3 regions of the Paenibacillus sp. 01T443 genome follow, and region 1 is predicted to be linked to each of the others. Evidence: riboswitches for the same ligand, from Rfam matches in the RefSeq annotation. Region 1 holds a riboswitch; each other region holds the start of a gene.

Region 1 (7,945 bases):
ATTATAGCTGCTCTAGGGGAGGAGTCGTCGTAAATGACGGCTTCTTTTCTTTTTTGCGGCTAAAATATTTGAGAACAAACGCAATAATGACTGGCAGCACCGAGAAAAAGATAGCCGAGATGATATTAGGCGCTGTTCCGATCGTAAGCAAGGACATGCCAACCGCTACGCTGTTAAAGATCGCATGGGTGAACATCGCCGTAATGAAGCCGTATCTGACGAAAATAAAGCTGAACAGAAGGCCGATAATCATCAGCTCGATCAATCTTGTCGAGGACGGGTAGAACGGATACATCACATGCCCAAGCGCCCAAAATAGAGTAGGGAACAGCGCTGCGGCAAACGTATTTTTGAACCATCTGCGGAATAACCCGATGCCGAAGAAGCGGAAGACGGCTTCCTCGGAAATAGCGGCAGCCCAAGCAAGGACGGGCATGAGCCATAGAATGCCCATATTGTAAGGCGATTGGGTAGCATCAGACGTATCCCAAGTACCGATCGTCAGCCTAAGCGCAATGAAGATAACCGATTGAACGGCAAACAAAATAATTGCGAATAAATAAGCAAGCCCCATGCTCCGCCATACATAATCTCCATACCCCTTCTGACCGAATCGCGGCCATAAGGCACGGCCCTGGGCTTTCCATAGTCCGTCGCCGGCTACGATTGAGATATATATGGATCCGGCCATCGGAATGGTTAACAGAACTGTGAATATGGCAGTAAACAGGACAGCTTGCCCGGCCAGCTCGTTTTCGCCTAACGAAGCTCGAATGCCGTCGAGTACATTCAAGTTCATAATGATATAGGTGATAAAATAAACGACGGTCAAAATAATGCCGTATTTGAAAGACGTGAATTTTCGGTACAGCACTGCGTAAATAATGGCTAGAACAAAAAGAACGAAGCTCATGAACATGTAACCGAAGCCGGTAAGGAAGCCTGCCCATTTATCCTGCTTCTTCACATATTTGATATAGTCAGCAGGTGCAACGAATGCTGGTTTATATTTGGTGACCATGTTTTTTCCATGGATGTTCTGCGCGTAGATATCGATGTTAAGCGCAGCTTCTTCGATGACATAGCCGGCAGGCGCTTCGCCATGCCACTCGCCGTTTTCTTCTATTTTACTTTCTTTAAATGCAGCGCCTCCAAGGCTCTGAGTGGCTAGAAAAGCATTAACCACCTTGTTTTTATCAGCGTCTGCCAGCTCTTGTCCGTCAATATGAAAGTTCCAGGCTACGATCTTTTCACTTTGCATATGTACATATACGAAGCCGTTTCCGCCGTCCGTAAATTTCAAATCGACTTGAAACGTATCCGTAGGAAAGCTCTGATCATATTTATCGCTATACGTTTCGATCAGCTTATGCTTGGATAAGTAGCCGTTCATCAGCTTATCGGTTTGATGCACGGCTTTCGCCGATTTCACCTGAAGGCCCGTTTGCTTCTCGGCGAAAGCAGAAGCGCGGTCCTCGGCGGCAGTCTTTTCAATAACCTTTGTGTCTATTTCTCCGGAAACGATGGATGCGATCATGGGTCCTACTTCAACAGCAGCGTAAATGAGGAAGCAGGCAATCGCAGCCCATAGAAAACGTTTCCATTCATTCGGCTTGATTGAATCAATCATGGGTTCACCTCAACTGTCCTTTTAATAAATAGCTTATTCCAATACCTTAACATATAAATCCCTGAATTATCCAATGAAAAAGCACGTTTACTCTCAAAATAATGCGAAATAACGATGTCCGGCAAGCTTGATGCTTACTGCTTCGTCCGGTTGCCCTTATTTGGTCTAAAATCGTCTTGTTTGTCCCAAACGTCAGCTTTATATCAAGACTGCTTTGGGATTATAATCGTTAACGTCATACAAATCGCATAGCAAGCCGAATTTCCTAAGGAAATCGGGGGAACCATAAAGCTGTCAAAAGATATGATTGAGATTCAGGCGAATCGATTCATAATTGGCGGCATGGGGTGAATTTTAGCGGTGAAGCATTGTCTTCCGCCGCCGAATAGGGCTGCCTGTCCAGGCCCGAATCCGTCAGCTAACCTCGTAGGCATCATGGAACAGGACTCATCGCATAGAGCACTTGAGTTTCAGTGCTTTTTTTTATGCTTAAATATAGATATTGATTGGTTATGACATATCGCTGAAGAAGGTTAGAAGAATGAAAGTTGATTGGAATGTTCTTAAATGGTCGCCCCCACGGATATTGGTAAGCGGGTTTGCTCTTATTATATTACTGGGTGCACTGTTATTATCCATGCCGTTTGCATCGGCGAACGGGGAGAGGCTGCCTTTTATAGACGCATTGTTTACGGCAACGTCAGCCACCTGCGTAACGGGGCTGGTTGTCGTAGATACAGGCACTTATTTTTCGGTGGCGGGTCAGGTTATATTAATGTGCCTGTTCCAGCTCGGCGGACTCGGCTTTATGACAATGGCAACGCTTGTCGCGCTCGTGCTGCGCAAGAAAATTTCATTACGCGAGCGGTTATTGCTGCAGGAGGCTATGAATCAATCGAGCATGGAAGGAATCGTAAGATTGATCAGGCGGGTTATCGTTTATTCATTAACAATCGAATTTGTCGGATTTATCCTTTTTTCCACCAGGTTTACATTTGATATGCCTATAGGCAAAGCGTTGTTTTTCGGTGCATTCCACGCCGTATCGTTGTTCAATAACGCCGGGTTTGATATTTTCGGAAACTACCGAAGCCTTACGCTTTATGTAGAGGACCCGATCGTCAATATAGCAGCTATGATGCTCATCATAACGGGAGGCTTGGGCTTTGTCGTTATGTCGGATCTAATGGAATTCCGTAAAAACCAAAGGTTATCGCTGCATAGTAAAGTTGTTCTTTCCATGACGGGAACATTAATAGCAGTAGGTGCAATCGTTATTTTTGTTTTTGAATTTTCCAATTCGAAGACGCTTGGGTCTTTGGACTGGAGCGGTAAAATTTGGTCCTCTTTTTTCCAGTCTGTAACGCCAAGGACAGCAGGGGCTAATACGCTGGATTATACGGCTCTTCGTCAGGCCACCGTATTTTTTACGATCATTTTGATGTTCATCGGTGCGTCACCCGGGTCAACCGGCGGCGGGATTAAGACAACGACCTTTACGACTTTGATTGGTGCCGTTGTTGCGATGATTCGCGGACGTGATGATATCGTGCTCTTTCGGTACCGGCTCGGCAAAGACAGGATTTTCAAGGCGCTTACCATTACCTTGATTTCACTAGGGCTGGTCATTGTCGTTACGATGATCTTGTCGATGACCGAGGATCAAGCGTTTATTAAACTGTTGTTCGAAGCGACGTCAGCCTTCGGTACGGTAGGCTTGTCCGTGGGCGTTACGCCAGAGCTCAGCAATGTTGGGAAAATAGTCATTGCATTAACGATGTTTGCTGGTCGGCTTGGTCCATTGACGCTTGCTTATGCGTTAGGACCGCGCACAGAAAAAGAATTGTACCGGCATCCTGAAGGCAAAATTACGATTGGATAGGAGACATACGCAAGTGGGAATAAAGAAGAAGCAGTTTGTCATTATTGGATTAGGCCGTTTTGGCTCAAGCCTGGGACGGGAGCTCGTTGAGCTCGGTCATGAGGTACTCGGCATTGACAAGGATGAGGAAGCCGTTCAGGAAATGAGCGGCGTGCTTACCTATGCCGTATCGGCCGACTGCACAGATGAGGAAACGCTGCGTTCGCTCGGCGTGCGGAACTTTGACTGCGGTGTTGTCGCAATTGGCGATGACATTCAATCCAGTATTTTGACGACGATTCTGCTTAAGGACTTAGGCGTAAAGCAAGTTGTCGCCAAGGCGATGAGTGAGCTTCATGGTCGCGTGCTTGAGAAAATAGGCGTTGACCGTGTCGTCTATCCGGAGAGAGATATGGGAATCAGGGTTGCGCATCAGCTCGTTTCTCCGAACCTGCTCGATTATATTGAGCTTTCAAAGGAATATACTATTGCGGAGCTTGCGGTACCCCAATGCTTGGACGGTAAATCGCTGCATGATTTAAATCCGCGCGCCAGATTTGGCTGCAGCATCGTAGCCATTAATAAGCCAAGCGGTATTATTATTGCGCCTACGGCAACGGACGTGCTTGCTTTACGCGATGTGATGGTTATTATTGGAACGAATGAGCAAATCGAAGACTTTGAGGAAACGGTAATACGCTAAGAAGCCTCAGCTTCAAGAACGGAAGTGAGATGCAGTTGGAAACCGCGGCAACACCAGTCATTCATCATCTGCTTATATTGCTTATTCTCATCGTAACAGCCGGTATGCTGGCAGGCCGAGCGGCTGTCCATCTTCGCATCCCTGATGTAGCTGCTTTTATTATAGTAGGCGTGCTGCTTGGACAGGGCTTGCACTGGATCAATGAATCAAGCAGCTCCTTAATTAACCAGCTGATATTAATAGTAGGCTCGACCGTTATTTTATTTGACGGAGGGCGCAATATTAGTCTACCCGGGCTAAGCAAAGTGAAATGGACGGTCGCCTTGCTGAGTGTTCCGGGCGTTCTTATAACCGTTGCGGTCGTAGGCACAGCTATCCATTTTATTTTCGGCATAGAATGGATGTACGCGCTTCTCGCAGCCTCTGTTATCGCTTCGACGGATCCGGCTTCGATCATACCGGTATTTCGACAGGTTTCCATTAGGAAGAAGGTACGCGAGACCGTTGAAAGCGAATCGGCTTTTAACGATGCGACCGGCTCCATTATTACGTTTGCCTTAATTGCTGCGATAACAGGGAAATCGGCATTAGAGGCTGGACCTCTGCTTTACCAGTTCGCTTATACAGCATTTGGGGGCATTGCATTAGGCCTGTTGGTCGGCGCTGTCTCTGTATTCGTTGTGGCTCATCTGAAGCTGGGCATATTACGGGACTACACGACCATCGCCATGCTGGCAACGGCCTTGTCTGCGTATTTGCTTGGTGATTTATTGCATGTGAGCGGCTTTATGGCTACCTTTGTAGCGGGACTAATATGGGGAAATCCTCGGTTTTTGAAGCTGCAATTGGATGAAAAAGAGTCGGAAATCGTTCACTTCTCAGATAACGTGACGGTAATGCTGCGCATGCTCATTTTTGTGCTGCTCGGCAGTCAAGTCGATCTCGCCTTGCTGATCGAATATGGCTGGCAAAGCTTTGTGGTTATCATAGTGCTTATGTTTATCGCACGCCCCATTACCGTTCTCGCCTGCAGCCTTCCTGATCGGAAGGCAGAATGGCAAAAAAATGAGCTGCTATTTATGATGTGGGTGCGAGAGACAGGTGTCATCCCAGCTGTTTTATCCGGGATGATCACGAGCGCCGGTATTCAATATGCGGACAAGATCGCTTCGATAACATTAATGGCCATTCTCGTTACGGTTCTGCTTCAAGCGAGTACTACTGCGTTTATGGCAAAAAGGCTTGGCATGGATTCGGAAGCTTAATATTGGAAATGATGAGGACATCAGCCTCTTTAGAGGCTGATGTCCTTTTTCGTAGGGAAGCGTGCGGCCAGCTCATTAATCCATAGCCGAACGGAAGGGCTTAACGCGGCGGAATCCGCATGTATGAGCGAGGTTGTCCGCTTCGTATCTTCGAGCTCGCGTATAGGCATGACGATAAGCTCGTTATCTTCAAGAAGCTGATTGCGCATGTAGGATTGCGGAAGGAGAGTTGCGGCTCGGCATGTATGAAGCAAGCGCAAAATCGCTTCGAACGAATCAATTTCCATCCGCACATCCGGCTGGAGATGATACTTGTCGAAGAGCTCGTCGGTAAGGAGCCGGTACCATGTACCCTTGGAGAACAAGATCATCGGCATGCCGGTCAAATCCTGTATGCCAAGAGCGCCTTTGTCGGTTATGACCTGATTGCGCGGCAGCACAAGCGATAAATGATCCTCGAACAAAGGAATGCACCGGAGCGTGGAATCCTCAATGCTGGAGGCGACAATCCCGATATCTGCTTTATGGTCGCGTACGAGCGATACAATTTCATGGGTTTTGCCCGTTACCGCTTTGATATCGATTTCAGGGTGAGTGGAAGTCAGCCGTTGGATCAAATCCGGCAGCGTCGTTTGCAGTGTCGTCAGACTTGCGCCTATCGTCAGCGTGGTATGTCCCGTAGATGTAAATTCAGAGACGGTTTGCAAATATTTACGATGGAGCTGGCGCAGCTCAAGGGCATATTCATAGGTCAGCTGGCCGATCCGAGTGAGCTCCAGCCGTTTGCCAATTCGGCGAAATAACGGCGAGCCCAGCTCCTGTTCAAGCTTGGCTATTTTGCGGGAGAGCGCGGGCTGGGACAAATTAAGCAAAACCGAAGCTTTGTTCATGCTGGATTGCTCTACGATTACGGTAAAGACATGCATCTCTTCATTCATGAAAGAAGCTCCTTATGTCATTTTGTTATAAGAAATTATAAAAAATAAGCAATTCCATTATAAGATGAAAAGGAGTAGGATGGGAAGTGTGGCTAATATGTGTCGACTTTTGTTGACGGAGGTACATGCTGGGGTTACAATGTAGAATGATTTGCCAAGCGTAACAAGCTGATGCCAGCCCTCGGCGGCACAGCGCTTCATTTGCGCTGAAATATAAGCAATGTATAAAGGAATATCCGATACATTCTTATATTTTAAAAAATGCATGCTAGCACTCACAGTTTTGAAAGGAGAAGGAATGACATGAAAGGAAACTCGTATTTCTCGCGCAAGCTTCACTCGCTTCTCGGGATCATTCCGCTCGGCGGTTTTATCGTCGTACATGGATTGGCTAACTACCAGGCGTTTGAGCGCGGACCGGAAGGCTTCAGCAAAGGTGTACATTTTATCAACAGCTTGCCTGTGATCCCGCTGCTCGAGATTTTCGGCATTTACCTCCCGTTATTGTTTCATGGTATTTACGGCTTATATGTCGCTTACCAATCGAACACGAATACGGGACGCTTCAAATACGGACGGAACTGGGCATTCACTGCACAGCGCGTTACAGGGGTAATCACCTTTGTATTCGTATTCTGGCACGTATTCCAAACGCGGATCCAAGTATATCTAGGCAACATTACGCATGAAGAGCTGGGCTCAACGATGAATCAAATTGCAAGCAGCCCTGTTTATTTTGTGCTTTATGTGATCGGCGTACTCGCAGCCGTGTTTCACTTCAGCAATGGCCTATGGGCATTTCTGATCAGCTGGGGCATTACGATCGGCCCGAAAGCTCAACGTATCTCTTCTTACATTTGCATGGGCGTTTTTGTTATTGTATCCGCTTTGTTTATTCTTTCGCTAATCGCATTTACCGGCGACGAATTTAAAGAAGCTGCAAGTGCGGCATTGGCATTTACGAATATCGGTTAGTTTGTAGACAAGGAGCGAAACGTTATGGCTAAAAATAAAATTATCATCGTTGGCGGCGGTCTTGCCGGCTTGATGGCTACCATCAAAGCGGCAGAAGCCGGCGTACACGTTGATCTGTTTTCACTAGTACCAGTCAAACGTTCCCACTCAGTATGCGCACAGGGCGGCATTAACGGCGCTGTTAATACAAAAGGAGAAGGCGATTCTCCATGGGAGCATTTCGACGATACAGTTTACGGCGGGGATTTCCTCGCAAATCAGCCGCCTGTTAAAGCAATGTGCGACGCGGCACCAGGCATTATCCACCTTATGGACCGGATGGGCGTTATGTTCAGCCGTACTGCCGAGGGTTTGCTCGACTTCCGTCGTTTCGGCGGCACGAAGCATTCGCGTACGGCCTTCGCAGGCGCGACGACTGGACAGCAGCTTCTATATGCGCTGGACGAGCAAGTACGCCGGTGGGAAGCAGCGGGTCTAGTCAACAAATACGAGCACTGGGAATTCCTTGGCGCGGTCGTTGATGACGACGGCATTTGCCGCGGCGTATCAGCGCAGGATTTGCGTTCGATGGAA
Region 2 (7,945 bases), on a different contig from region 1:
CCTCCGTACGATTGCGATGAGCGAGACTGTCAACCAGTACAACCTCCGGATTACGTTCAATAAGTGCTTCCAGATTCAAATCCTTCTGCTCTTGGCCGTCCTTCCGCCAATGGATGCTCGCAATTCTCTCAAGCTGTCCGACCTGTTCAACAGTTTCCGGCCTTTGCAGCGTCGAAACGGCGCATATAACAACATCGATCCCATCCCGCTTCAGCTGCGCTCCTTCCTTCAGCATGTGATACGTTTTCCCCGAACCGCTAACGGCGCCTATTATTATTTTCAGCCTTCCCCTATGAAGCTTGGAGATGGAAAGCAACAGTTCTTCCGGTGTTTTTCTGCGAAATGGAACCACGGCGGCTTCTCCTCCTAAATGCTTAAAGCCCACCCGTCATCGCGACGGGCGGGCATGCAAGCAGCGATAAAGTTAATTGCCCAGCTTTGCGGTTAACGCAAGATTCAGCTTAAGCACATTGACCCTTTCCTCGCCGAATACTCCCAAATCGCGGCCTTCGGTATGCACCTTAACGAGCGTCTCGAGTTCATCAGGCGAAAGTCCGATCAGCTTGCTGATTCGTGGTATTTGAACCAACGCTGATTTCGGCGTAATGTGCGGATCAAGGCCGGAGCCCGAATTCGTGATTAGCGCGATTGGGACCTGATCGATCGGAACCTCCGGATTGTTCGCTTTCCACTCTTCAATCGATGCTTTCGTCCGCTCAATCAAAGCCGGGTTGGAAGGCGCAAAGTTATTAGAACCTGAACCAGCTGCATTATGATCTATACTCGACACGCGGCCTTGGAAGAAGCTTGGATTCGTGAAGCTTTGCCCGATGAGCTCGGAACCCGTCACCTCACCGCTGCTGTTCTTCAGCAAGCTTCCGTTTGCCTGATGCGGGAAGAGCAGCTGCGCTGCTCCCGTACTTGCTAACGGATATAGAATGCCGCAAATGATCATGAACACGATGCTGATGCGTATGGAAACCGAAAGGATAGATAAACCGTTACCAGAGCCTGATTTTGCTTGACTGTCCATATTTTATGCCTTCTTTCATTAATAATGAATTTATATCCAAATGTGTACGATCAAGTCAATCAGCTTGATGCCGACAAAAGGAACAATGACGCCGCCGAGCCCGTAGATAAATACGTTACGGCTGAGCAGACGAGCCCCGCTCATCGGTGTGTACTTCACGCCTCTAACCGCTAGCGGAATAAGCAGTGGAATAATAATCGCATTGAAAATAAGCGCCGACAGCACAGCTGACAATGGAGAGCCCAGATTCATAATATTAAGCGCGCCCATCTCCGGAATAGCGAGCATGAACATAGCCGGAATGATCGCAAAATATTTGGCAATATCGTTGGCGATACTGAATGTTGTCAAGGCGCCTCTCGTCATAAGCAATTGCTTACCGATGGCTACGACTTCAATGATTTTGGAAGGGTCGGAGTCCAAATCGACCATATTCGCTGCTTCCTTAGCCGCGATCGTACCGCTGTTCATGGCAAGACCGACATCCGCTTGTGCAAGGGCAGGAGCATCATTCGTACCGTCGCCGGTCATGGCGACCATCTTGCCTTCCGCCTGCTCGCGGCGAATGACTGCGATTTTGTCTTCAGGCTTACTCTCCGCTATGAAATCATCAACGCCCGCTTCCTTAGCAATCGTCGCAGCCGTTAACGGATTATCTCCCGTACACATGATCGTTTTGATACCCATTTCGCGCAGCGTATCGAACCGTTCCTTCATCCCCGGTTTAACGGTATCCTTCAAATAAATAACGCCAAACATTTTATTATCTACAGCCACGGCAAGCGGCGTTCCGCCTAATTTCGAAATCGTGTTCGATACCTGCTCTAGATCGGACGGAATTTCCCCGCCTTGTGCGGCTACCCATTTCTTAACCGCATCGACCGCTCCCTTACGTACGTGTCGGCCATCCTTCAGGTCGATGCCGCTCATCCGCGTCTCCGCCTTGAACTCTACGAACTCACCGCCGTCCGCTAACGTTGCATCAAAGCTCTTGCCTTGCTTCTTCATCCACTCGAGCACAGACCGGCCTTCGGGCGTCTCGTCCTTTATCGAGCTGATAGCTGCCCATTCCGACAGCTGATTGATGTTGTTTCCTCCAACCGGAACGAGCTCGCTTGCCATCCGGTTACCGAAGGTGATTGTACCCGTTTTATCCAAAATCATCGTATTAATGTCACCGGCCGCCTCAACCGCTTTACCCGACATTGCAAGCACATTGAACTTCGTAACCCGGTCCATGCCCGCAATGCCTATTGCCGATAACAAACCGCCGATTGTCGTTGGAATAAGGCAAACGAGCAATGCGATCAACACCGGAATCTCTAGTTCAATATCGAGATAATTAGCAATTGGAGCCAATGTCACGACTACGATTAAGAAAATAATCGTCAAACTGGTCAGGAGCGTATTAAGCGCAATTTCATTCGGCGTTTTTTGCCGCTTCGCGCCTTCTACTAATGCGATCATCCGGTCAATAAACGATTGTCCGGGCTCGCTCGTCATCCTCACTGTAATCCGGTCGCTCACGACTCTCGTTCCGCCTGTTACGGAGCTGAAATCGCCGCCGGCTTCCTTAATAACCGGGGCTGACTCGCCTGTAATGGCCGACTCATCCACGGAGGCCAAACCTTCGATTACCTCTCCGTCACCTGGAATCATTTCGCCTTGGGACACGACAACGATATCGCCCTTGCGAAGCTCCGTTGATGAAATAACGGTAATCGAGCTGCCTATAAGCTTATTAGCCGACATTTCCTGCTTCGACTTCTTAAGTGAATCAGCCTGCGCTTTGCCACGGCCTTCCGCTATCGCTTCCGCGAAGTTCGCGAACAATACCGTAAACAATAGGATAAAAAATACTGTTATATTAAAGCCAATGCGGTCTTGCGAGTCAAAATAATTCGGGAATAACGCCATCAGCAGCACGATGACCGTGCCGACCTCGACGACGAACATGACGGGATTTTTCATCATGGTAACCGGGTTTAATTTAACAAAGCTGTCCATTATCGCGCGCTTCAACGCAGCGGATGACAACGTTTTATTTTTCTCGTTTCTACTCATCATCGTTCACCTCATCCGTTAACGGAGTGTCAAATATTCTGCAACCGGTCCAAGAACGATAACCGGTAAGAAAGTTAAAGCGCCAATCAAAAGAACCGTACCAATTAGTAAGCCCGTATACAGCGCATTATCCGTACGGAACGTGCCAAGCGTCTCTGGCACCGGCTGTTTGCGTACAAGCGAACCCGCAACGGCCAGCATTGCGATCATGGAAATATATCTGCCGAACAGCATGACGAGCCCGGTGCTAATATTCCAGAATGGCGTATTATCGCCCAATCCTTCAAAGCCGGAACCATTGTTCGCTGCCGATGACGTATATTCGTAGAGCACCTGACTGATGCCGTGGAACCCTGGATTTGTTATCGCGACGGTTCCGAGATCGCTCATGAAGGCGATCGCAGTCGGCACTAATATAATGAAAGGATGAGCCAATATGGCTATCGCAATCAGCTTCATTTCACGCGGTTCGATTTTGCGCCCAAGAAACTCCGGCGTCCTGCCGACCATTAGCCCGCATATAAATACAGCCAATATCGCATACATAAGCATATTGATAAGCCCGACGCCTTTGCCGCCGAAAACAACATTGAGCATCATTTCCGCGAGCGGTACTAAACCGCCAAGCGGAGTAAGCGTATCATGCATATTGTTTACGGTGCCGGTCGTTGCGGCCGCAGTCACCGTCGTGAACAGCGCGGATTGCGCGATACCGAAGCGAACCTCCTTGCCTTCCATGCTGCCTTGCGAAGCGTCGATGCCAAGAGCGTTCATCGCCGGGCTTCCGACTTTCTCCGATGTATAGGCAACGCTCAGGAAGACGAGGAACAAGCACATCATCGCTGAGAAAATAACCCAGCCTTGCTTTTTATTCTTAGCGAATAGCCCGAACGTGTAAGGTAATGCAGCAGGCAGTGCCCACATGCATAAAATTTCAATTACGTTAGTGAGTGGATTCGGATTCTCAAACGGATGGGCCGAGTTGACGCCAAAAAATCCGCCGCCGTTCGTTCCCAAATGCTTGATCGATTCCAGTGAAGCTACAGGCCCGATCGCAATTTGCTGCATTGCGCCTTCCAGCGTCTTGACCGTTAACGTCGGATCGAGCGTTTGCGGCACCTGAAGCACTACAAGCACAAGTGTAATAATGAAGGAAATAGGAAGAAATATTCTCGTATGCGCCTTAACGAAATCCTCAAAGAAATTACCGATCGTTTTGCCTTTGCTCGTTATTCCGCGAACAAATGCGATAGCTGCCGAGAAGCCCGTCGCCGCGGAGGTGAACATCATCATCATGATGACGGCCATTTGCGAGAAATAAGATAAGGCACTTTCCCCGCTATAATGCTGCAGGTTTGTATTCGTCATAAAGCTGATAACGGTATTGAAGGCAAGCGTTGGCTCCATACTGCCCATCGCGTTCGGATTGAACGGCAGCGCGTTTTGCAACCGCAGAATCAGATAGCTGAACGCTACCAAAACGATATTTGTCGCAATAAAGCTTAGCGCGTATACCTTCCAGCTCATTCCCTCACGGTGTTTTAAGCCGATAAGCTTGTAAATGAACCGTTCCGTGCCTCCGTAAACTTTGTCCAAACGATTCTGTTCATTCGAAAATACATGGTAGACGTACGTACCTAGCGGCTTGACAAGCAGGACGAGAACTGCAATGACTACCAGCATCTGTAAAATATCCATCGTAACTCCTCCTGGGCTAAAATTTTTCCGGATTAATTAAGGCATAGATCAAATAGACGAAGACGAACAACCCCAGAATGGTCACAATAATCATCCGTTATCGCCTCCCGATTGCTCAATGACATTGCCGCACCAAGTCAAAAAACCGTAAAACAAACCAAAGCATGCTATTAAGACAATAACCATATACACATCTACCATAGGAATTCCTCCTGCATCATTTCCTGCATTTGTTTAATAAAAAACCTACCTCGCCGTTTTTTGAATAAACGATATGATCTGCTCCAAGACCTTTGTAAATGGCCCGCGGATTCCATGACTGCGTAATCACGTAAATGGACTTTGACGTCCATGCCCTACAGCACTGCACAAAACGACAGCTTAGCGTGAAACTGCTCTCAAATATGAAAACCTCACGGATATAAAAATCCGGTACATCCCAGCTTTTCCTATCATTAGTATCCACATAGAGCACATTAGCTATTCCCTGTCTCCGAAGCAGCTTCTCCTCTTGCTTGCTGTTGGTCAGCACCATGAAAGGAAGCTCGTGAAATTCCAAAATTTTTATGAACGATTTGCCAGACTCGCTTAGCCCGGCGACAATAATATGCTCATTTTCCAAAGCGGTTCTCCTCCAAATGTTGAAAAAAAGGCAACAAAAAAGAAGCCTTAGGAAAAGAGGAACTTTCCCCGCAGCTTCTTGACCCGCAGCCGAGCATAAACGGCTTATACCGCCATTTGACGGCGAAGCTCGTTTTGCATAATAAAGCCGCAGGTAGCGCGATGGTTGTTGCCTCTCTCGAGTACGCTTGCGAGGTTAGCTGTCGGATTCGGGCGTGAGAGTCGCCCTACGCTTGGCAAAGTCCAAGTGATTCACCCCATGAGACGATTCGTATTTGCACACGAACGCTCGTTGGTTCCCCCGCTCCTGCTGCTGCAGGACTCAGCGTTTTAGATCCTTTCTTACCAGCTGCTCCTGTTTTGGACAGCAAAAAACCGCAGAGGCATATGACTCTGCGGTCGAAATTAATCGATCACAAGTTTCATCATTCCTCTCTCGATCCACGCTTACGAGGTTAGCTGACGGATTCGGGCGGTGAGAGTCGCCCTACTTTGCCTGGCATCCATGGTGCCAGGTCAAAGATTCACCCCTGCAATGCTGCCATCCGACTCTCACATCGAACATGCGCACTGCCTAACATTTGGTTCCCCCGCTTTCCGCTTTCACGGAAACTCAGCGATCAGTCAATCGAAACTTATTGTAAATCCTGTATCGAATCTTACTCCTCGCTAAACCTGCTGTAAAGAGGCCTCGCAGGTCAAATCAAGTCATTATAGACAAAAAAGAGATAGTGTCAACGCTTTCATTGATCACTATCTCGGTATACCTCACTATTTCTACGTTTATCTCTCGTTTTTATAATTAATGACAGTAGCCTATATACTGAAATACTAAGCAAATAAACAGATTTCTTCAAATATGAGAATGAGTGAGCATCAGCGAGATTTTTGAAGAATAAACCTCTTTTAGCGCATGAAATGATCGTATTACTTTATAAATGACAATATGGCGCCAAATCCCCAAAAACCTATGTTTTACAAAAGATGGCTGCGGGTTTACTATAGACGGCAAGCCGACTACGGCAAACAATTATCGCTGAATTTTTCAATGAAAAAACGGGGGAACCAATCGCGAGCGGCAACATTGTACGTTTGCATGGGGTGAGTCCGGAGCTTAAGCCTCCGGTAGGGCAGCTCTCTAGTCCGAATCCGTCAGCTAACTTCGTAAGCGAACTGAGGAGAGATTTTATTTATGTTGACACAAACTGCAGTCCCTTTACCTTGTTTGGATGAACAGCTTTCTTCTATACGTATTAAAAGAATCGAGGTTTTTGTCATCCCCGCTTTCGAAGCTGACTCCTCTGGTTTTCTAGTTCGTCTTCGTATTACAAGCAATTTGGGTCACGGTTGGAGTGAATTATTTATTAGCAGATCCGAAAAACCTCTCGACTGGATCAACTGGAGCAGCCTGCTTCTTCGTTTTATCGGTATTAATCACCAAACCTATTTTACAGATCGTTATCAGGATAGAGCCTCAAAGGATGAGCGCATTTATCGTTTGTTTTTCAATGCTGCGGAGCAAGTAGGCGCACAGCCAACCTCTCTTAATTACCAAGAGTACCAAGCTGAAGAATCTGCTCTTCTAGAACGAGCTGTCTCTTACGTATCTTTATTCTAATAACACCTAGCGGATTCGATAACTTTTGCGGAGATGGAGGTATATTGGGAGATATTGAAAATAGCATTTTACAAATAGATAAAAGCATTTCTACCCACTCATAATACGAGGAGGTTTTACCATGAATGTCATAAATATCAGCGACTTGACCAAAACGTACGGGAAAGCAAGGGGAATCACGAAAGTCAGCTTTCATGTTGAAGAAGGCGAAATTTTCGGGTTCATCGGACCGAACGGAGCTGGAAAATCTACGACGATCAGAACTTTGTTGTCTCTGATTTACCCGACTAGCGGCAAAGCCGAGATCTTCGGCAAGGATTGCATCAAGTTTGCCCCCGAAATTGCCAAGCAAATCGGATATTTGCCTTCGGAGGTTTTCTATTATGACAATATGAAGGTGATCGACCTCTTAAAATACTCGGCAAGCTTTTACAAGAAGGATTGCAGCAAAAGAATCAAAGAGCTGGCTGAGATCATGGATCTTGATTTAAAAAAGAAAATCGACGACTTATCGCTCGGCAACAAAAAGAAAGTCGGGATTGTCCAAGGATTGCTTCACGAACCCAAATTAATCATACTCGATGAACCGACCAGCGGCCTTGATCCGTTAATGCAGCAAAGATTCTTCGATCTGCTGCTGGAGGAGAATAAAAAGGGAGCAACCATCTTGTTTTCATCCCATATCTTAAGCGAGGTTCAGCGTTTATGCGATCGGGTCGCCATCATAAAGGAAGGCAAAATCGTCACGGTCGAAAAGATCAGCACGTTAAAAGAAAACAATTATAAAAAATTCAAAATCGAAACAAAGGCAACAGCAGAACAGGATTTCTTCAACATAGCCGGCGTGGATAATCTTAAAGTGGCGGAACATTCGGTAAGCTTCTTATTCAGAGGCGATATTAATACCGTCA
Region 3 (7,945 bases), on a different contig from region 1:
ATGAACGGGAACAACCAGCTTAGCGTTATACCACTCTGCTGCTTGCAGCGCGTCCTCCATCCCCATCGTATAATGGTCTCCGATTGGAATAAACGCAATATCAATGGCATGTCGATCTCCAATCATTTTCATGTCACTGAACAACGCTGTGTCACCCGCATGAAGGACAGTTACGCCCGCCATATTCACAATAAAACCAGCTGGCATGCCGCCGTAAATTATCGTTTTCTCCTCTGCCATGACAATGCCCGAAGAATGGAAAGCTTGTACCATTTTGGCCTTGGCAAACCCTAAATCCACCGTTCCCCCGATATTCATGTCGATCGTTTTTACGCCTTTCCAAGACATGAATGCCGCAAGCTCCGCAATTGCTACGACTGGAGCGTCATTGTTTTTGGCGATCAGGTCGGCATCCAGAATATGATCCATATGCGCATGTGTCAGCAGAACCGCATCCGTTTTAATTTCCTCCGGCTTCGTCACCGCTAAGGCATTGCCTCGAAGAAAAGGATCAATTATAAGTGATTTATCCCCATCCATAATTTGTATACAGGAATGTCCGTGGTAAATAATATCCATAATCGCAAGTCCCTCCATTTTATCTTTTGCCCATCTTCTCATCATTACCCATCCGTTACCGGTGTAAAACCAAGCCTATTCCAATACTCTAGCAATAACCCTTGCCATAGAGGAGTCTGCTTGAATACGAAGCGGAAGCGCAATAATTTCAAATGCTTTAACGCCGAGCAAGCGGTTTACATTGTTTAAGTTTTCAATAATGAAAATTTGATTGCGGAATAAGCATTTATGGCTGTCAAATGGATAATGATCCGGCGAAGGTGTATCTAAACCGACCATCTTGACCTTTTTCCGAATAAGCAGCTGAACGAAATCCGCAGTTAGAACGGGATAATCGGTAAAATACTCTGGGCGACCATACCGCTCGCCGTGTCCCGTATGCAGAATAACGATTTTTGATTCTTTTATTACTTCTTCATACTCGTCCCTGTAATCAACCGCAGCTGCTCCGCTTACATCGAGCAAAACGCCCTCGCCGACAAAAGACTCTGCCGATATTTCACTTATGTACTTCTCGACATCTAATAAATGCATCGGACCATCGATATGAGTGCCCGCATGCATATTAATGGACAGCTGATGATTATTGTAGCCATCCTTGCCAAACTGCCGGGAATGCTCCAATCGGGTCTCTTCATCACCCGGGTAAACGGGCATTCCCGCCATTATCGTATGCGTCAAATCTATGATCACACAGCTGCAGCTCCTTCCCTCCGCAAATAAGCCTATTGGCTTTCTTTAACTATTTTCGCGCTATCCAAACTATAGCACAAGAGCCATACTTGCCAAAATATCGAACGGCTTCGCCCCATATCTTTAAGGTTAAATTATGAGGTAATAATCGAATGAGTGCTGAGGAAGTTGGTAGATTTCATACTGGAGCTAAATGGAATGAATTACTGCGAAGGTTGTAATACGGAAACCTTGATTTGAAGGGAATGCTTGATGACCATACGTTTGACCTGCTGCTTCTGCAGCTCCAGACTCAATATATAAAAAGGATCATCCTGCAGCAATGCCGCTAACGTATCCAAAGCCGCACGGGCTGCAAGGGGCTCATCTTCAAGCAAGTAATATGACGCCTGATATGCGTATGCTTCATGCTGCCTCAATACGGCCGCTTTCCTTAACAATTCTCGATTCGTAATCGTTATTTGCTTCACGGCTTATCTTCACCTTCCCGCTAACCTTTATCTCAACTATACACAAGTCATTTGCGTCCACCTAGTACCATGTTTCCATGGTACTTGACAGACGCAATGGCCTCTTATTTTCTGACAAATGAAATAAAAAAAAGATGACTCCGTTAATAATGGAGTCATCTTCTTACGTTGTCGCTGCATATTAAGCCAAAGGAACCCGCTTCGACAAGGCCTCAAATTTGACTAAATGCGGATTAATTTGAGTCTGAAGTTTTTTCAGAAACTCAAGCGTCGCTTTGTTTTGTTTTACCAAAGAAGGGTTTTCATTAAATTTTACGGAATAGTGCTTCATTACATTGCCCTTCTTGTACTGAATGGTCGTAAATTTCCCGTTTTTCCAAGCATCCTTCATATTCGCATTCGTGCCCATGATTTGAAGGTTCAGCTTAGCATCCTTATAGTTAAAGCTGTATACGGGATCTTTTTCATTATGGGCAACGGAATAACCTGCTGCAAAAACATCATTAGCGAATGTACCAAACTGAATTTTGTGGTATTCCACTTCGCCGTCAAAGTCCGTTACCCTCGTATACAGAGCGCCGTTCCCGACCTTTTGATCATTTTTCCAAGCGCCGTCATATGTAATCTTGATTTCTTTGTGATCACTAGTGGAATTAGCTACGTACTTCCCCATTCCATTCCGTTTGCCGTTTACCCAATCACCGGAATAAGACTTGGTTTGATACCATGTCATTGTTCCTTTTCCGTGAGGCAGTCCATTCTTCACTTCACCGTAATACAGAACATTCTTGGAAATTTCGAGATACTCTTTAGTGGTAGCTGCTTCAGCTTTCGATGCTCCCCCTGCGGCTGCTGTTAGAACAAATACTAAAGCAAAGCTGAACATCATCATGACCGTTTTTTTCATCGACCATCACTTCCCCTTATCTGGTTATATTAGTTCATTCTATTAGGATAATAAACGAGGTATGCGATTTCGAAACAGGTTTAAAAAACGAAAAAGGATTTCTTTTCCTTATGGTTTAGAAATATCAGTTAATATCCTCCACTGTCCTGGCATACAATGCATGATCCTCCCATATTCCGTTTATTTTCAAATATTTGCTCGCAAGTCCTTCATGACGAAAACCTCCTTTCTCCAATACCCGAATAGAGGGTTGGTTTCTTGGCATGACACCCGCTTGAATACGGTGAAGCCCTAGTTGATTAAAAGCATAATTTACGCATAGCGCGATGGCTTCTGTCATATAACCCTTGCCGTTCTCCCCGTGATCTAGAAAATAACCAAGGTTCGCATTTTGGAAAGGACCCCGGGCGACTCCTGATAGCTCGATACGTCCTATAAGCTTATCTGTATGCTGTAAAAAAACGCCAAACACATAATTTTGATCCTGTTCTGCCCCTCTGATCCCGGCTTCAATCATTTTCTTCTGTTCTTCTAACGTAAAATAAGGCTCAGGCCGAATCGGCTCAAAGGGATTGAAAAAATGGTAATTTCTCAAGCGAAGCGCAAGCAGCTCTTCTGCATGGCCCACTGCCATTGGCAGCAGGTAGATATTTTCACCTTGCATCATCCATTTCTCCTTTCGAAAAATTCATTGTTTTTCTGTTTCTCGAGGTCTTGAAACATTTCGAAAAAAATTTGAAAATTCTGACCGTTTTCTTGTATACATTTACAATACACACCACATAATAACCTCACATCCCAAGAAGGAGTGATTTTAATGAGCAGAAAAAGTTCGAATACATTGGTTGTACCACAAGCAAGAGGAGCGATTGAGCAATTGAAAACAGAGGCTGCGCAGCAGCTTGGCGTTTCGTTCTCGCAGGATGGTTACAATGGTAATCTTTCCACGCGCGATGCTGGTTCGATTGGCGGATACATTACGAAAAAGCTTGTTCAAATCGCGGAACAACAATTAGGTGGACGCAACTTCTAATCAGCCGCCGAAAAGCCCTCCTATTGCTGGAGGGCTTTTCTTCTGTGACTGGATCGATCCCGATCCCCAATGGATGCTGCCGAATCAAGCTATTCTATTCCTATTTCTGAAGGTGGTAAGGCACGGTCGCGATAACCACATCCTTTTGTGTAAATAGATAGGCACGGAGCATTAAGCTCGTTTGGTTGTGCAGAAAATAATGCCACCAATGCTTTGTAATAAACTGCGGAATGAGAATGGTAATATGATCCGTTTCAGCCGTTTTCCATTCTATTGTATCAATAAACCTCATCAGAGGTCTAATGATGCTCCGATAGCTCGACCGAAGAACAATGAGCCGGACTCCGGGGTTCCATTCTTCCCACTTCTTTTCCATTCGTTCAATGTCCTCGTCATCAAATCCAACGTAAACGGCAACGACATTATCCGTCAACGATTTGGCATAGCTAAGGGAATGATTAACGACACGCGTTATTCCCGCAATGGGAACCACAATCGTGCTCCCTTTTATAACCGGTTTATCTACTGACATATTAATCCGCAGTTCGTCTGACATGTTGCAGTAATGACGGTGAATTCCATAAAACAATAAGATAACGAGCGGCAGAAAGATAAACACCATCCAAACGTGGCTAAACTTTGTAAAAATAAAAATTAAGGTAATTGCCAGCGTTGTAAGCATGCCGATTGTATTAATTATGAAACGTGAAAGCCATCCGGCCGGCTTCAGCTTCACCCAACGTACCATCATGCCCAGCTGGGAAAGCGTAAATGGTATAAATACACCCACTGCATATAGCGGAATTAAGCTTTCGGTGTTGCCGTGAAAAGCGATAACCAATAATGCAGATAAGACGCCCAAAATAATAATGCCGTTCGAAAAGCCCAAACGGTCGCCACGCGCCATGAACATATTCGGCATATATTTATCTTTTGCCAGCATGAAGGCAAGCAGCGGGAATGCTGCGTAAGCTGTATTTGCCGCCAGAAATAAAATGAGCGCCGTAACGCCCTGAATCACATAATAAATGACGCCTCTGCCAAAGGTAGCATTCGCGATTTGCGATACGACGGTTTCTTTCTCATTCGGAATTATGCCATACCAATAGGCAAGCAGGCTTATGCCGATAAACATTGCGCCTAGAATCGTCCCCATCATAATAAGCGTAGTTGCCGCATTGCGCTCGGCCGGCTGTTTAAAGTTTGGAATCGCATTGGACATCGCCTCCACGCCCGTGAGCGCTGAGCAGCCCGAACTGAAAGCCTTTAGCAGAAGGAATAAACTGATGTTCGAGACTGCAGCACCCATTTCAGGAGCAGCTGCCGGAACGCCGCCTGCCAAATATTTTATAACGCCGGAAATAATCAATACGAAAATGGCGATTACGAACAAGTAGACCGGCATGGCCAGCACCGAAGCCGATTCCGTGATACCCCGCAAATTAATAATAGTCAGAAGAAAGATCATAACTAAAGCAATGAGGACCCGGTGATCATGAAGCGAAGGAAACGCTGACGTAATGGCATCCGTCCCCGCCGACGTACTGACCGCAACAGTCAGAATATAATCGACTAGCAGCGATCCTCCTGCTAACAGACCGGTAGAAACGCCGAGATTATCCTTCGCGACAATATAAGCGCCGCCGCCGGAAGGATAAGAGAAAATCGTTTGGCGATACGATAAAATAAGCACCAATAAAAGACCTAGCACAGCGATGGAGATTGGAATGGAATACCAAACCGCTGTAAATCCGACAACCATCAGCACAATTAAAATTTGCTCCGTGCCGTATGCGACCGAGGATAAAGCATCTGACGAAAGCACCGCAAGCGCCTTAAGCTTGCTCAGCTTTTCACCTTCAATTTCCGAGCTTTTCATCGGACGTCCGATAATCAATCGTTTAAATCTGCTGACCATAATTGCTCCCCATTTCCTATCCTTGTACTCTAATAAAATGTCAAATACCGTTTAGAACACAAAAAAAGCCGCAGGAAAGTAAGGACTTTCCCACGGCTTACCAAATAAACTTGGTTCGTTCGTGATAAATTCCTCTTCTGGACGCTTACGAGGTTAGCTGTCGGATTCGGACGCAAAAGTCGCCCTACGCTTGGCAAAGCCAAGTGATTCACCCCTGAGACAAGATCGAATGATCGGTCTCCATGGTTCCCCCGCTTCTTTTTCAGAACTCAGCGATCAAGGATAATATCAGAAAATGTTACGGCATTGGATTACGTTCTGAATCTTACTCCTTTCCATTGCCATTGTAAACGATCATAAATGTCTAAAATGATTTGATTTGGAATCATGCGGAATCATTTAACCGCTTACAACCTATGCATTCTTTTCTTATCGCTCACATGCTTGAAATCCCTTTGATTTTCATAAAAACATCTGATTAATAGAATAGCAATCCGTAAGAAATCGATGCCCGCTTTATATGATACGATTGGAGTATGTTTAAACCCACTAAGAAAGGATGTTTTAGAATGGCAAAATACACAACCTACATCATTTCCGAGGACGCAAGAGCGCAATCCGAATTTTACATGCAGGCACTTGGAGGAGAAATCAATTCCATTCTGACGCATGGCCAGCTTCCCGACGCACGCGAGGAGCTCAAAGACAAAATCATTCACCTCTGTTTCAATGCCGCAGGCGTCAATTTCTTTATGTCAGACTCTGTGTTTGAGCCTGTGCAGAGCGGAAACGCCGTTCATTTAAACCTTGAATTCGCTTCAGAAGCTGAAGCACGGCAAGCCTTCAATCAATTAGCAATCGGCGGCCAAATCCATCAGCCTTTAGAGCCTGCTTTCTGGGGCTCCTTATTCGGACAAATCGAAGACAAATTCGGTATACGCTGGATGATCACCACTGAATCAAACGCAAGTCAAGCCTAACCGATTTCGATATCGGAGAATACGTTTGACATGAAGAGGAGACGTCCCCTGTGCAGAGGGCCGTCTCCTCTTTTCTTCGTTATTTTATCCTATTTGTAAAACAAGGAATTATTCATACGATTGTCGAATAGTGTCGGATGAAATCATTCTCTTTTGTCTCTATTTTTTCGTCATACCATCAAATCATATGAGGAGGAGGATGCTTGGTGTCATTCTTGTTCAAGGCAGCCGAATACCCGATAAGCCCCGGCTGCTATCTGATGAAAAATAAAGAAGGCAGCATCCTCTACGTCGGAAAATCCAAAAACCTGCGAAGCCGGCTGCGTTCCTATTTCACGAAAAACCATACCCATCGAAGGATTAAGCAGCTTGTACAGGAAATATCGTCCATTGAGGTCGTCCTTGTCAATAATGAAGCTGAGAGCTTACTCCTCGAGAATAACTTAATAAAAATTCATAAGCCTCCCTTTAATCGAGCATTAAAAAGAGATAACAGCGGCTATGCTTATTTGCAGCTTACGGCCGACCCGCTTCCGCGTTTGGATGTGTATTACCGGAACCGCAGCCGTCAACAGAAAATCGCTGAACCAGAGGAAACACATCGGTTAGGCCCTTTTAAAAACGCGCGATTTCGAGATGCGCTGCTTGAATTCGTAACCGAGCATTACGGTCTTCGCACCTGCAAAACCATGCCAAAGCAAGTTTGCCTTCTTTACCATATCGGTAAATGCAGCGGCATATGCGAAGGCAAAATAACGAAGCAGGACTACTTGAATAACGTCCGCCAAGCCTCGGAGCTGCTCGCTCATCGAGGCAAAGGCCTGATTGAAATCCTATATACCCAAATGGAGACTTATGCGTCAAAAATGGAGTTTGAAAAAGCGCAGCAAATGCTCATCAGCATACGAAATTTGGAGCAAGCCGAAGACAAACAGATCGTAGACAGGGAAGCCGTAATCGATCAGGATGTTATCTACTTTGGTCATTCCCATGTGCTGGTTGCAAAAGTTCAAGCGGGGATGCTTAGCGACTTTCAGATGTTTGAGCTTGGAGAATCGAGAGATGAAGCTGCCGGCGATCAATTTATCATAACGAGATATGCCGAGTCAAAGCCAGATGAATTAATTGTGAGTAACGTCTCCGACCGGAAGAAAGTACAGGCATCCCTAAAAAAAAGAGGAGAAAAGCAAATAATCCTCACACAGCCTAAGCGAGGACTAAAATACGATCTCCTTCAACTTTGTAAAAACAATTATGAGTACCGAATCAATCGGCAGATGCTATAAAAAAAAAGGCCGCCATAGGGCAGCCTTCCTTTCATGCCAAATTAATGAATTGTATTAGCCGGCATTTGCGGCATACCGT

What was found. Region 1 has a riboswitch for cyclic di-AMP ahead of AC1DLI_RS05995 (TrkH family potassium uptake protein). Riboswitches for the same ligand answer to the same signal wherever they lie in the genome.
Region 2: it holds a riboswitch for cyclic di-AMP, as region 1 does, so the genes downstream of both, AC1DLI_RS03470 (hypothetical protein) here and AC1DLI_RS05995 (TrkH family potassium uptake protein) in region 1, are expected to answer to the same signal.
Region 3: it holds a riboswitch for cyclic di-AMP, as region 1 does, so the genes downstream of both, AC1DLI_RS16775 (APC family permease) here and AC1DLI_RS05995 (TrkH family potassium uptake protein) in region 1, are expected to answer to the same signal.

Annotation. Positions count from the first base shown of each region.
Region 1 covers NZ_JBFTPE010000003.1:341,995-349,939, forward strand. Annotated here, with positions in the region: gene uvrC (excinuclease ABC subunit UvrC) at 1-33, shown strand, start outside; gene AC1DLI_RS05990 (CPBP family intramembrane glutamic endopeptidase) at 2-1,630, opposite strand; cyclic di-AMP (ydaO/yuaA leader) riboswitch at 1,875-2,078, shown strand; gene AC1DLI_RS05995 (TrkH family potassium uptake protein) at 2,172-3,512, shown strand; gene AC1DLI_RS06000 (potassium channel family protein) at 3,532-4,194, shown strand; gene AC1DLI_RS06005 (cation:proton antiporter) at 4,224-5,459, shown strand; gene AC1DLI_RS06010 (LysR family transcriptional regulator) at 5,489-6,397, opposite strand; gene AC1DLI_RS06015 (succinate dehydrogenase cytochrome b558 subunit) at 6,701-7,372, shown strand; gene sdhA (succinate dehydrogenase flavoprotein subunit) at 7,397-7,945, shown strand, end outside.
Region 2 covers NZ_JBFTPE010000002.1:190,632-198,576, forward strand. Annotated here, with positions in the region: gene AC1DLI_RS03445 (universal stress protein) at 1-352, opposite strand, end outside; gene kdpC (potassium-transporting ATPase subunit KdpC) at 425-1,033, opposite strand; gene kdpB (potassium-transporting ATPase subunit KdpB) at 1,064-3,097, opposite strand; gene kdpA (potassium-transporting ATPase subunit KdpA) at 3,116-4,795, opposite strand; gene kdpF (K(+)-transporting ATPase subunit F) at 4,812-4,889, opposite strand; gene AC1DLI_RS03470 (hypothetical protein) at 5,013-5,417, opposite strand; cyclic di-AMP (ydaO/yuaA leader) riboswitch at 5,587-5,754, opposite strand; cyclic di-AMP (ydaO/yuaA leader) riboswitch at 5,845-6,045, opposite strand; cyclic di-AMP (ydaO/yuaA leader) riboswitch at 6,441-6,602, shown strand; gene AC1DLI_RS03475 (hypothetical protein) at 6,609-7,034, shown strand; gene AC1DLI_RS03480 (ABC transporter ATP-binding protein) at 7,156-7,945, shown strand, end outside.
Region 3 covers NZ_JBFTPE010000008.1:638,856-646,800, forward strand. Annotated here, with positions in the region: gene AC1DLI_RS16745 (metal-dependent hydrolase) at 1-579, opposite strand, end outside; gene AC1DLI_RS16750 (cyclase family protein) at 655-1,272, opposite strand; gene AC1DLI_RS16755 (hypothetical protein) at 1,476-1,742, opposite strand; gene AC1DLI_RS16760 (MORN repeat-containing protein) at 1,924-2,649, opposite strand; gene AC1DLI_RS16765 (GNAT family N-acetyltransferase) at 2,774-3,316, opposite strand; gene AC1DLI_RS16770 (alpha/beta-type small acid-soluble spore protein) at 3,467-3,682, shown strand; gene AC1DLI_RS16775 (APC family permease) at 3,783-5,600, opposite strand; cyclic di-AMP (ydaO/yuaA leader) riboswitch at 5,728-5,885, opposite strand; gene AC1DLI_RS16780 (VOC family protein) at 6,170-6,580, shown strand; gene AC1DLI_RS16785 (GIY-YIG nuclease family protein) at 6,787-7,866, shown strand; gene AC1DLI_RS16790 (spore coat protein) at 7,908-7,945, opposite strand, start outside.